DNA from 2 places in the Streptomyces sp. NPDC127119 genome. Region 1 is predicted to be linked to the other one. Evidence: predicted binding sites of a transcription regulator. Region 1 holds the regulator's gene; the other holds the start of a gene.
The links. Region 1 encodes HrcA, which represses chaperone genes, less so after heat shock. Its sites were predicted from a motif close to TTNGCACTCNGNNNNNCNGAGTGCNAA; they were not measured.
Positions count from the first base shown of each region.

Region 1 (5,408 bases):
GCTTCGTCGACATCGCGTCCGCGACCTCCGCGAACCGCACCCGCCGCGACTGCTTGCCCGCCTCACGCGCGGTCGCCCGCCACTTCGCCAGCGCCTTGAGCCCCCGCTCGCCCTTCCACTGCGTGATGCAACGCGAGGCCGCCCAGGGGACGATCGCGTCGACGCCGGTCTCCGACATGGTCTCGACGGCGAGTTCACCCCGGTCGCCCTTGGGCAGCGCCTGCACGACGGTGATACGGGGCGCGGGCGGCGGCTCCTCGTGCACGACGTGGAGGTCCGCCACGACGAGCCGGTCCTTGCCCTCGGCCGTCATGACGACGCCCTCGGCCCAGCGGCCCCGCCCGTCGGTGAGGACGACGTCCTCGCCGGTGTGCAGCCGTTTCACGGACACCGCGTGCCGCCCTTCGGGCCCGTCGAGCACGAACTGCGGCCCGCCGGGCACCTCGTCGACCACGAACACCGGCGCGGTCATCGCCCGACGCCCCCGCCCTGCTCGGCCGACAACGCTGTCCTGGCGGCGGCGAGTTCGGCGGCCAGCACCTCCACCAGCTGTCCGGCGGGCAGTTCGCGGGCGAGCCGGTGCCCCTGTCCCGCCCACAGCGCCATGCCCTGCGCGTCCCCCGCCTTGGCGGCGGCCTTGCGCAGCGCGGAGGTGAGGTGGTGCACCTCGGGATAGGCGGCGGGCGCGTACGGCCCGTGCTCGCGCATGAAGCGGTTCATCAGCCCGCGCGCGGGTCTGCCGGAGAACGCCCGCGTCAGCTGCGTACGCACGAAGAGGGGGTTGGTCAGCGCCTGCTTGTGCAGGGCGTTGGCCCCGGACTCGGGGGTGGCGAGGAAGGCGGTGCCCAGCTGGGCGGCGCTCGCGCCGGCGGCCAGCGCCGCGGCGATCTGGCTGCCGCGCATGATGCCGCCGGCCGCGACGATCGGGATCTGCACGGTCTCGCGGACGAGCGCGACGAGCGACAGCAGTCCGATGCCGGAGCCGTCGGTCTCCGGGTTGTCGCGGTGGGTGCCCTGGTGGCCGCCGGCTTCGACGCCCTGCACGATGACGGCGTCGGCGCCCGCCCACTGCACGGCCTGCGCCTCCTCGGCGGTGGTCGCGGTGACGAGGGTGAGCGTGCCGGCCCGGCTCAGGGAGTCCAGGACGTCACGGGTGGGGCAGCCGAAGTGGAAGGAGACGACCGGTACCGGGTTGTCGAGGAGGACGGCGAGCTTGGCGTCGTAGCCGTCGTCGCGTCCGCTGTCGGGGTCGCCCAGTTCGGTCTCGTACCAGGAGGACTCACCGGCGAGCTGGTGGGCGTACACCTCGACGGCCGACCGGTCGGCGTACTCGGGCTGCGGCATGAAGAGGTTCACGCCGAACGGCCTGCTGGTGGCCCCGCGCAGCTGCTTGATGTCCTGGTACATGCCGTCGGCGGTCTTGTAGCCGGCGGCGAGAAAACCGAGCCCCCCGGCTTCGGACACGGCCGCGGCGAGCTGCGGCACGGAGACGCCGCCCGCCATCGGGGCCTGCACGATCGGGAGGGGGAAAAGATCGGTCAGCGCGGAGGACATGACGGCATGTTGTCACGTCCTCCGTACAAGTCCGAATCCGGCCGTCCGCCGGGCATAAGCCACAGGAATCATCCTGCGGCGCGCCCGGCGGTCACCTGCGGTTCACCCGTCAGGTACGGCCGTTGAAGGCATCCTTCAGCCGGGAGAACAAGCCCTGCTGACCGGGCTGGAACTGCCCCGTGGGCCGCTCCTCGCCGCGCATCTGGGCCAGCTCCCGCAGGACCCGCTCCATCTCGGGGTCGAGCTTCGTGGGCGTCATGACCTCGACGTGCACGATGAGGTCGCCGCGTCCGCCGCCCCGCAGATGGGTGATGCCGCGCCCGTGCTTGGGGATCGACTGCCCGGACTGCGTCCCGGGGCGGATGTCGACTTCTTCGAGTCCGTCGAGCGTCTCCAGCGGGACCTTGGTGCCGAGCGCCGCCGCGGTCATCGGGATGGTGACCGTGCAGTGCAGATCGTCGCCGCGCCGCTGGAACATGTTGTGCGGCAGCTCGTGGATCTCCACGTACAGGTCGCCGGCGGGGCCGCCGCCGGGGCCGACCTCGCCCTCGCCCGCGAGCTGGATCCGGGTGCCGTTGTCGACACCGGCGGGGATCTTCACGGTCAGGGTCCGGCGCGAGCGCACCCGTCCGTCGCCCGCGCACTCGGGGCACGGTGTCGGGACGACCGTTCCGAAGCCCTGGCACTGGGGACACGGCCGGGAGGTCATGACCTGGCCCAGGAAGGACCGCGTGACCTGGGACACCTCGCCGCGACCGCGGCACATGTCACAGGTCTGCGCGGACGTGCCGGGGGCCGCGCCCTCACCGCTGCAGGTGGTGCAGACGACGGCCGTGTCGACCTGGATGTCCTTCGTCGTGCCGAAGGCGGCCTCGTCGAGCTCTATCTCCAGCCGGATCATCGCGTCCTGGCCGCGCCGCGTGCGGGACCGGGGTCCACGCTGCGACGCCGTGCCGAAGAACGCGTCCATGATGTCCGAGAAGTTGCCGAAGCCGCCGGCGCCGAAGCCGCCCGCGCCACCGCCGCCCGCCTGGGACAGCGGGTCGCCGCCGAGGTCGTAGACCTGCTTCTTCTGCGGGTCCGACAACACCTCGTACGCGGCGTTGATCTCCTTGAAGCGCTCTTGCGTCTTCGGATCGGGATTGACGTCCGGGTGCAGCTCGCGGGCGAGCCGCCGGAATGCCTTCTTGATCTCGTCCTGGGACGCGTCGCGGCGCACGCCGAGTACGGCGTAGTAGTCCGTGGCCACTTACGACTCCGCCAGGATCTGTCCTACGTACCGTGCCACCGCTCGTACCGCTCCCATCGTTCCGGGGTAATCCATGCGCGTCGGTCCGACCACGCCGAGTTTGGCGACTGCTTCGCCGCCCGAACCGTAGCCGACCGAGACCACAGAAGTGGAGTTGAGTCCCTCATGGGCGTTCTCGTGACCGATCCGTACGGCCATGCCCGAATCGTTGACCTCGCCCAGGAGTTTGAGGAGCACGACCTGCTCCTCCAACGCTTCGAGCACCGGACGGATCATGAGGGGAAAATCGTGTCCGAAGCGCGTCAGATTGGCGGTGCCGCCGATCATCAGCCGCTCCTCGGTCTCCTCGACAAGAGTCTCCAGGAGGGTGGAGAGCACGGTCGTGACCGTCCCCCGGTCCTCCGACTCGAAGGCGTCGGGGAGATCCTGCACCAGTTGGGGGACATCCGCGAAACGGCGCCCCGTGATCCGGCTGTTGAGCCGCGCGCGCAGATCTGCCACGGAGACCTCCCCGAAGGGGGCCGGGCAGTCCACCATGCGCTGCTCGACCCGCCCGGTGTCCGTGATCAGGACGAGCATGACGCGGGCCGGGGCCAGCGCGAGCAGCTCCACATGACGCACGGTCGAGCGGGTCAGTGACGGGTACTGGACGACGGCCACCTGGCGGGTGAGCTGTGCGAGGAGCCGCACGGTCCGCCCCACGACGTCGTCGAGGTCGACGGCACCGTCCAGGAAGTGATGGATCGCCCGCCGCTCCGGCGCGGTCATCGGCTTGACGCCCGCGAGCTTGTCGACGAAGAGGCGGTAGCCCTTGTCCGTGGGGATGCGCCCCGCACTGGTGTGCGGCTGCGCGATGTACCCCTCGTCCTCCAGGACCGCCATGTCGTTGCGGACGGTCGCCGGTGACACCCCCAGCCGGTGGCGCTCCGTGAGCGCCTTCGAGCCGACCGGCTCCTCCGTGCCCACGTAGTCCTGGACGATGGCGCGCAGCACTTCGAGCCTGCGTTCACTGAGCATCGCGCACACCTCCCGTGGTCTTCCGCGCGGTCATCGGTCGTCAGTCGGTCGTCATCGGCGGTGTCGCCTGGCACTCAGCGCGCGCGAGTGCCAGCATCCCCGCGCCAAGTGTACGGCCGGTGGGTACGGGCCGGGCAAGGGCGGGCCTGCGATGTCGTGACGCCGGGCACATCGGGCAGGCGACGTGTACGAGGGTGTCCCGCTCTGTCGGGAACATGCAGGCGCGGCCGACAGGGTTAGCGTCGGCGCATGAACGTGACATGGGAGGGGTCCGGGCGCGACGGGACCGGCTGGGAGGAGCTGTCCCCGTACGCGGGGCGTTGCCGGCTCCCGGGGTGGGACTGCACGGCCGGGCTCGTGGTCGGCGAGGACGCGGCGCTCATGATCGACGCGGGATCGAGCGTGCGGGAGGGCGCGTGGCTGCGCACGCGGGCGCACGGGTTGCTCGGGGGCGGGCGCGTCACGCACCTCGCGCTCACGCATCCGCACTTCGACCATGTCTTCGGGGCGGCGGCGTTCGCGGGGGCCGAGGTGTTCGCGGCGGGCGCCGTGGGGGTCCCCCCGGTCGAGCGAAGCCGGGACTGGGGGAGGGTCCTGGGCGAGGGCCGGGAGGAACTGCTCGCGGACGCGGTGCGCAACGGCGCCGATCCCGCGGAGGCGGCCGAGGCGGCGGATCTCCTGGTACGGCCCCGGCATCTCGTCTCCGGCGAGTGGACGCTCGATCTGGGCGGCGGCCGACAGGTCCTGCTGGCGAACGTGGGCCCCGGGCACACCGGCCACGACCTCGCGGTCCTGGTCGCCGGGCCCGGTTCACCGGAGATCGTCTTCTGCGGCGACCTGGTCGAGGAGTCCGGCGAACCCCAGGCCGGACCGGACGCCGTGCCCTCCCGGTGGCCCGCCGCGCTGGACCGCCTGCTGGCCCTCGGGGGCGAGGACGCGTTGTACGTGCCCGGGCACGGGGCGGTGGTGGACGCGACGTTCGTACGGGCCCAACGGGAGGCGCTGGCGCGGCGTTTCGACGTGCCGTGAGTCGTGCCGCGAGTCCTGCCGCGAGCGCCGCTCCGGGGTGTCGGTGTACGTGCGGGGCCCGGGCTTCTCCTATCGTCATCCGAATGCGCCAGTACTCAGCGGATCTCACCCCTCCGTGGAAGAAGCCCAAGCCCGTGCCCGAGGTCGCGGCGGAGCCGGGGCTCGTGGTCGAGGAGCCCGGCACCGGGTTCTGCGGTGCCGTGATCCGCTGCGAGGCGGGGACGGTGACGCTGGAGGACCGCTTCGGCAAGCACCGAGTGTTCCCGCTGGAGCCACGCGGCTTCCTCCTGGAGGGGCGCGTGGTGACCCTCGTACGCCCGTCGACCGCGCCGGTACGCCCCACGCGCACGGCATCGGGATCGGTCGCCGTGCCCGGGGCGCGGGCCCGGGTGGCCCGTGCGGGACGCATCTACGTGGAGGGCCGCCACGACGCCGAACTGGTGGAGCGGGTCTGGGGCGACGACCTGCGCATCGAGGGCGTCGTCGTCGAGTACCTGGAGGGCATCGACGACCTGCCCGCCATCGTCGACGAGTTCGCCCCCGGGCCCGACGCTCGGCT
Region 1 covers NZ_JBHXTO010000264.1:449-5,856, reverse strand. Annotated here, with positions in the region: gene ACFVH5_RS43655 (16S rRNA (uracil(1498)-N(3))-methyltransferase) at 1-472, opposite strand, end outside; gene ACFVH5_RS43650 (nitronate monooxygenase) at 469-1,554, opposite strand; gene dnaJ (molecular chaperone DnaJ) at 1,664-2,803, opposite strand; gene hrcA (heat-inducible transcriptional repressor HrcA) at 2,804-3,820, opposite strand; gene ACFVH5_RS43635 (MBL fold metallo-hydrolase) at 4,070-4,849, shown strand; gene ACFVH5_RS43630 (DUF3097 domain-containing protein) at 4,933-5,408, shown strand, end outside.

Region 2 (5,408 bases), on a different contig from region 1:
GAGCAGCGGCCGGGCCATGAGTTCCGTGACCCGGCCTCCCTGACCCGCGGCGGAGCCCAGCGGGCGGTCGTACATCGCCTTGACGAGGTCGACCCCCGGATCCGTGAGCAGCGGACCGACGATCCCGGAGACGAAGTCCGCCGAGAACTCCTTCAGGTCCGCGTCGACGAAGGCCACGATGTCCCCGCGGGTGACGAGCAGCGAGCGCCACAGCACCTCGCCCTTGCCGGGCACGGCCGGGATGCGGGGCAGGATCTCGTCCCGGTGCACCACGCGGGCGCCCGCGGCGGCGGCGACCTCGGAGGTGCGGTCCGTCGAACCCGAGTCGATCACCACGATCTCGTCGACGAGCGGCACTCTCGCGGTCATCAGCTCACGGCGGATCACGGCGACGATCTCGCCGACGGTCTCCTCCTCGTTGAGAGCGGGCAGTACGACACTGACCGTGGAGCCCGTGGACCGCTTCGCGGCGATCAGCTTCTTGAGCGGGCGGTCCTCGACGGACCAGGAGCGCGTGCTCAGCCAGCGCTCGACGTCTTCCAGCACGTGCGGCTCTCCCTTGCGTTCATCGGGATGCGTGCGTCCCGCCGCGATGTGGGACCGGTGTGACGGTCATCTCGCGGTTCGGACGGCTTTCTCCACCATCCATGCCGTCGGTTACAGTCTTGAACAACGCTGATGACCATCGCATGTCGGGGGTCGTTGCGTAGACAACTAAATACCGCTCATCCAGAGGGGCAGAGGGATACGGCCCGTTGAAGCCCCGGCAACCCTCCAGCCGGTCTCGTCCTGATCATTGTTGATCAGTGCAGCGAGGCTCCCGGCTCGGGAAGGTGCCAAATCCGTCTCATGGCGAAGTGCGTCGTGAGGAAGATGAGGAAAGGGCCTCGCCTCCATGGCTGCGCAGACAGTTGCAAGCACCACGAACTCCACCCCCTCCGCGAACGCCGTCGATCTCGGTCCGGCCGCCGCGCTCTCCTGCCGCGAATGCGGCCACCGCGTACCGCTCGGTCCGGTGTTCGCCTGCGAGGAGTGTTTCGGCCCGCTGGAGATCGCGTACGACTTCTCCGGTTACGACACCGAGGAACTCCGCAAGCGGATCGAAGCCGGGCCCGCGAACATCTGGCGGTACGCGCCGCTGCTGCCCGTCCCCGCGGACGTGGCGGACAAGCCGAACATCAACCCCGGCTGGACCAAGCTCGTCCAGGCCGACAACCTGGCGCGCGAGCTGGGCGTCGACGCCGGCAAGCTCTTCGTCAAGGACGACTCCGGCAACCCGACGCACTCCTTCAAGGACCGTGTCGTCGCCCAGGCGCTGGAGGCCGCGCGCGCGTTCGGCTTCACCACGCTCTCCTGCTCCTCCACCGGCAACCTCGCGGGCGCGGTGGGCGCCGCCGCCGCGCGGGCCGGCTTCCGTTCCTGCGTGTTCATCCCGCACGACCTGGAGCAGGGCAAGGTCGTCATGGCCGCGGTCTACGGCGGCGAGCTCGTCGGCATCGAGGGCAACTACGACGACGTGAACCGCTTCTGCTCCGAGCTGATCGGCGACCCGGCCGGCGAGGGCTGGGGCTTCGTCAACGTCAACCTGCGGCCGTACTACGCGGAGGGCTCCAAGACCCTGGCGTACGAGATCTGTGAGCAGCTCGGCTGGCGGCTGCCGGACCAGCTGGTCGTGCCGATCGCCTCCGGCTCGCAGCTGACGAAGATCGACAAGGGGCTGAAGGAGCTGATCCAGCTCGGTCTCGTCGAGGACAGGCCGTACAGGATCTTCGGTGCCCAGGCCGAGGGCTGTTCGCCGGTGTCCGTCGCCTACAAGGCCGGGCACGACGTCGTACGGCCGCAGAAGCCGAACACGATCGCGAAGTCGCTGGCGATCGGCAACCCGGCCGACGGGCCGTACGTGCTCGACATCGCCCGCCGGACGGGCGGGGCCGTGGAGGACGTGAACGACGACCAGGTCGTCGACGCGATCAAGCTGCTGGCGCGGACCGAGGGGATCTTCGCGGAGACCGCCGGCGGGGTGACGGTGGGGGTGGCGAAGAAGCTGATCGAAGCCGGTCTGCTCGATCCGACTCTGACGACTGTCGTCCTCAACACGGGGGACGGTCTGAAGACGTTGGACGCCGTCGCCTCCGACACGGGGCTGACCGCGACCATCCGTCCGAACCTCGACTCCTTCCATGAGGCCGGGCTCGGGTCCTGATCGCTGTCGCAGTTCCCCGCGCCCCCGAAGAGGGGGCGCTGTACCACAGCCCTACCTGATGGAGGTCCCGTGAGCGTCAACGTCCGTATCCCCACCATTCTGCGTACCTACACGGGTGGTCAGGCCGAAGTGGCCGCCGAAGGGGCGACCCTCGCCGAGGTCATCGCCGATCTGGAGAAGAACCACACCGGTATCGCGGCCCGTGTCCTGGACGACCAGGGCAAGCTGCGGCGGTTCGTCAACGTGTACGTGAACGACGACGACGTCCGCTTCGAGCAGGGTCTTGAGACGGCCACGCCGGACGGCGTCGGGGTCTCGATCATCCCGGCGGTCGCCGGAGGCTGAGCGCCCCGCACGGCGTCCCGTCCGGGGCCCGCCCGGCGCCGTTGATCATTACCCTTGGTAATGTCGAACACGCAGAGTTCATCGAATTGCCCTCTCCGCGACTGAAGCGGAGGGGGCAATTCTGTATGGTTGAGCGCGGTACAGTTGGGGAAGCTGCTTCGCTTCGCAAGGTCGGCGCATATGAGTTCGCGCCCGGGGCCCGACAAGAAGCAGCCAAAGTAACTGGTCCTTTTGAGCCGTTTATGGCATTTACCGGGCCCGACTTGCCCTGAATCTGTGTAAATCCTTCACATATTTCCGATCAGCCGTGCCCGGAATTCTCGTCGGATTGACCTGTTGCAGACGGCAGTTGGACGGATACATTCAGCCGCGGTCGACGCGTTCCGGCGCACACCCCCAACCGTTGGGGGGTGAGGTCTGACCCGGATCCGCGAAGTGCGGGTCTGTGCAAGGGCCAGTAATAGGGGAGTTAGGCATGGCTCAGGGCACCGTCAAATGGTTCAACGCGGAGAAGGGGTACGGCTTCATCGCGGTCGACGGTGGTGCGGATGTATTCGTCCACTACAGCGCGATTCAGATGGACGGCTACCGCACCCTGGAAGAGGGTCAGCGGGTCGATTTTGAGATCTCGCAAGGCCAGAAGGGGCCGCAGGCGGACATGGTCCGACTGGCGACCGGCTGAAGCACGCGCCGACTTACTGCAGCGACGTTCTTCTTCCGAAGGGCTCGTACCTCCCGGGTACGGGCCCTTCGGCATGCCGGCGACCCGGGTACGGGCCCTTGGGTGTGCCGGCGCCGGAGTCGTGCGCGGGGCGTTCGGGGGTCGCGCGTGCGCCCCATGGTCATCGGGCGCCCTCTCCCCTCACCCCCTCCCACCTGCGGATCATTGAGAGACGCTTGCACTCGCATGGGTCGAGTGCTAATCATTGGCGTTAGCACTCTGCAGGTGAGAGTGACAACGAGGATCGGGTCAGTGAGGCCCGCAGGCCGGGTGGGGCAAGGAACCACGAGGTCTGCAGGCCGTCCGTCGCGGGCGCGGGCGCGGTCCTGGAGATTCCACCCCAGTCCGGGAGGACCACTTCACATGGCCAAGATCATCGCGTTCGACGAGGAGGCACGGCGCGGTCTCGAGCGCGGGATGAACCAGCTCGCCGACGCCGTCAAGGTCACCCTTGGCCCCAAGGGCCGCAACGTCGTCCTAGAGAAGAAGTGGGGCGCCCCCACGATCACCAACGATGGTGTTTCCATCGCCAAGGAGATCGAGCTTGAGGACCCGTACGAGAAGATCGGCGCAGAGCTGGTCAAGGAAGTCGCCAAGAAGACGGACGACGTCGCCGGCGACGGAACGACCACGGCGACCGTGCTCGCCCAGGCGCTGGTCCGCGAGGGTCTGCGCAACGTAGCCGCCGGTGCCAACCCGATGGCCCTCAAGCGCGGTATCGAGAAGGCCGTCGAGGCCGTCTCCGGTGCCCTTCTCGAGCAGGCCAAGGATGTCGAGACCAAGGAGCAGATCGCTTCCACGGCCTCCATCTCCGCCGCCGACACCCAGATCGGCGAGCTCATCGCCGAGGCGATGGACAAGGTCGGCAAGGAAGGCGTCATCACCGTCGAGGAGTCCCAGACCTTCGGTCTCGAGCTTGAGCTCACCGAGGGTATGCGCTTCGACAAGGGCTACATCTCGGCGTACTTCGCCACCGACATGGAGCGTATGGAGGCCGTCCTCGACGACCCGTACATCCTGATCGCCAACTCGAAGATCGCCAACGTCAAGGACCTGCTCCCGCTCCTCGAGAAGGTCATGCAGGGCGGCAAGCCGCTGCTGATCATCGCCGAGGACGTCGAGGGCGAGGCGCTGTCGACGCTGGTCGTCAACAAGATCCGTGGCACCTTCAAGTCCGTCGCCGTCAAGGCTCCGGGCTTCGGTGACCGCCGCAAGGCCATGCTCGGTGACATCGCCATCCTCACGGGCGGCGAGGTCATCTCCGAGGAGGTCGGCCTGAAGCTGGAGAACGCGGGTCTGGACCTGCTGGGCCGTGCCCGCAAGGTCGTCATCACCAAGGACGAGACCACGATCGTGGACGGCTCCGGCTCCGCCGACCAGGTCCAGGGCCGGGTCAACCAGATCCGTGCCGAGATCGAGAACTCGGACTCGGACTACGACCGCGAGAAGCTCCAGGAGCGTCTGGCGAAGCTGGCCGGCGGCGTGGCCGTCATCAAGGCCGGTGCCGCCACCGAGGTCGAGCTCAAGGAGCGCAAGCACCGCATCGAGGACGCCGTTCGCAACGCGAAGGCGGCCGTCGAGGAGGGCATCGTCGCCGGTGGTGGCGTGGCTCTGCTCCAGGCTTCCTCGGTGTTCGAGAAGCTCGAGCTCACGGGTGACGAGGCGACCGGCGCGAACGCCGTGAAGCTCGCCCTGGAGGCCCCGCTCAAGCAGATCGCCGTCAACGGTGGTCTTGAGGGTGGCGTCATCGTCGAGAAGGTCCGCAACCTGCCCGTCGGTCACGGCCTCAACGCCGCGACCGGTGAGTACGTGGACATGATCGCCGAAGGCATCATCGACCCGGCGAAGGTCACGCGCTCTGCCCTGCAGAACGCCGCGTCCATCGCCGCGCTGTTCCTCACCACCGAGGCCGTCATCGCCGACAAGCCGGAGAAGGCTTCGGCCGGCGCCGGCGCCGGCGGCGGCATGCCGGGCGGTGACATGGACTTCTGATCCGGAAACGGATCGGCGGTCCACCGCCGCGACACTGCTGCGGCACTGCTTCACCCCAGCTGTACGAACCGAGGGCGGCACCCCATTCCAGGGGTGCCGCCCTCGGGCGTTCCCGGGATCGTGCCCGGGACCGCTTCCGGGGCTGCT
Region 2 covers NZ_JBHXTO010000253.1:1,372-6,779, reverse strand. Annotated here, with positions in the region: gene ACFVH5_RS43270 (glucosyl-3-phosphoglycerate synthase) at 1-546, opposite strand, end outside; SAM riboswitch class I at 723-880, shown strand; gene thrC (threonine synthase) at 896-2,203, shown strand; gene ACFVH5_RS43260 (MoaD/ThiS family protein) at 2,273-2,548, shown strand; gene ACFVH5_RS43255 (cold-shock protein) at 3,024-3,230, shown strand; gene groL (chaperonin GroEL) at 3,633-5,261, shown strand.
Region 2: groL (chaperonin GroEL) is a predicted target of HrcA. The motif match lies at 3,481-3,507, and genes of this name have one in related genera.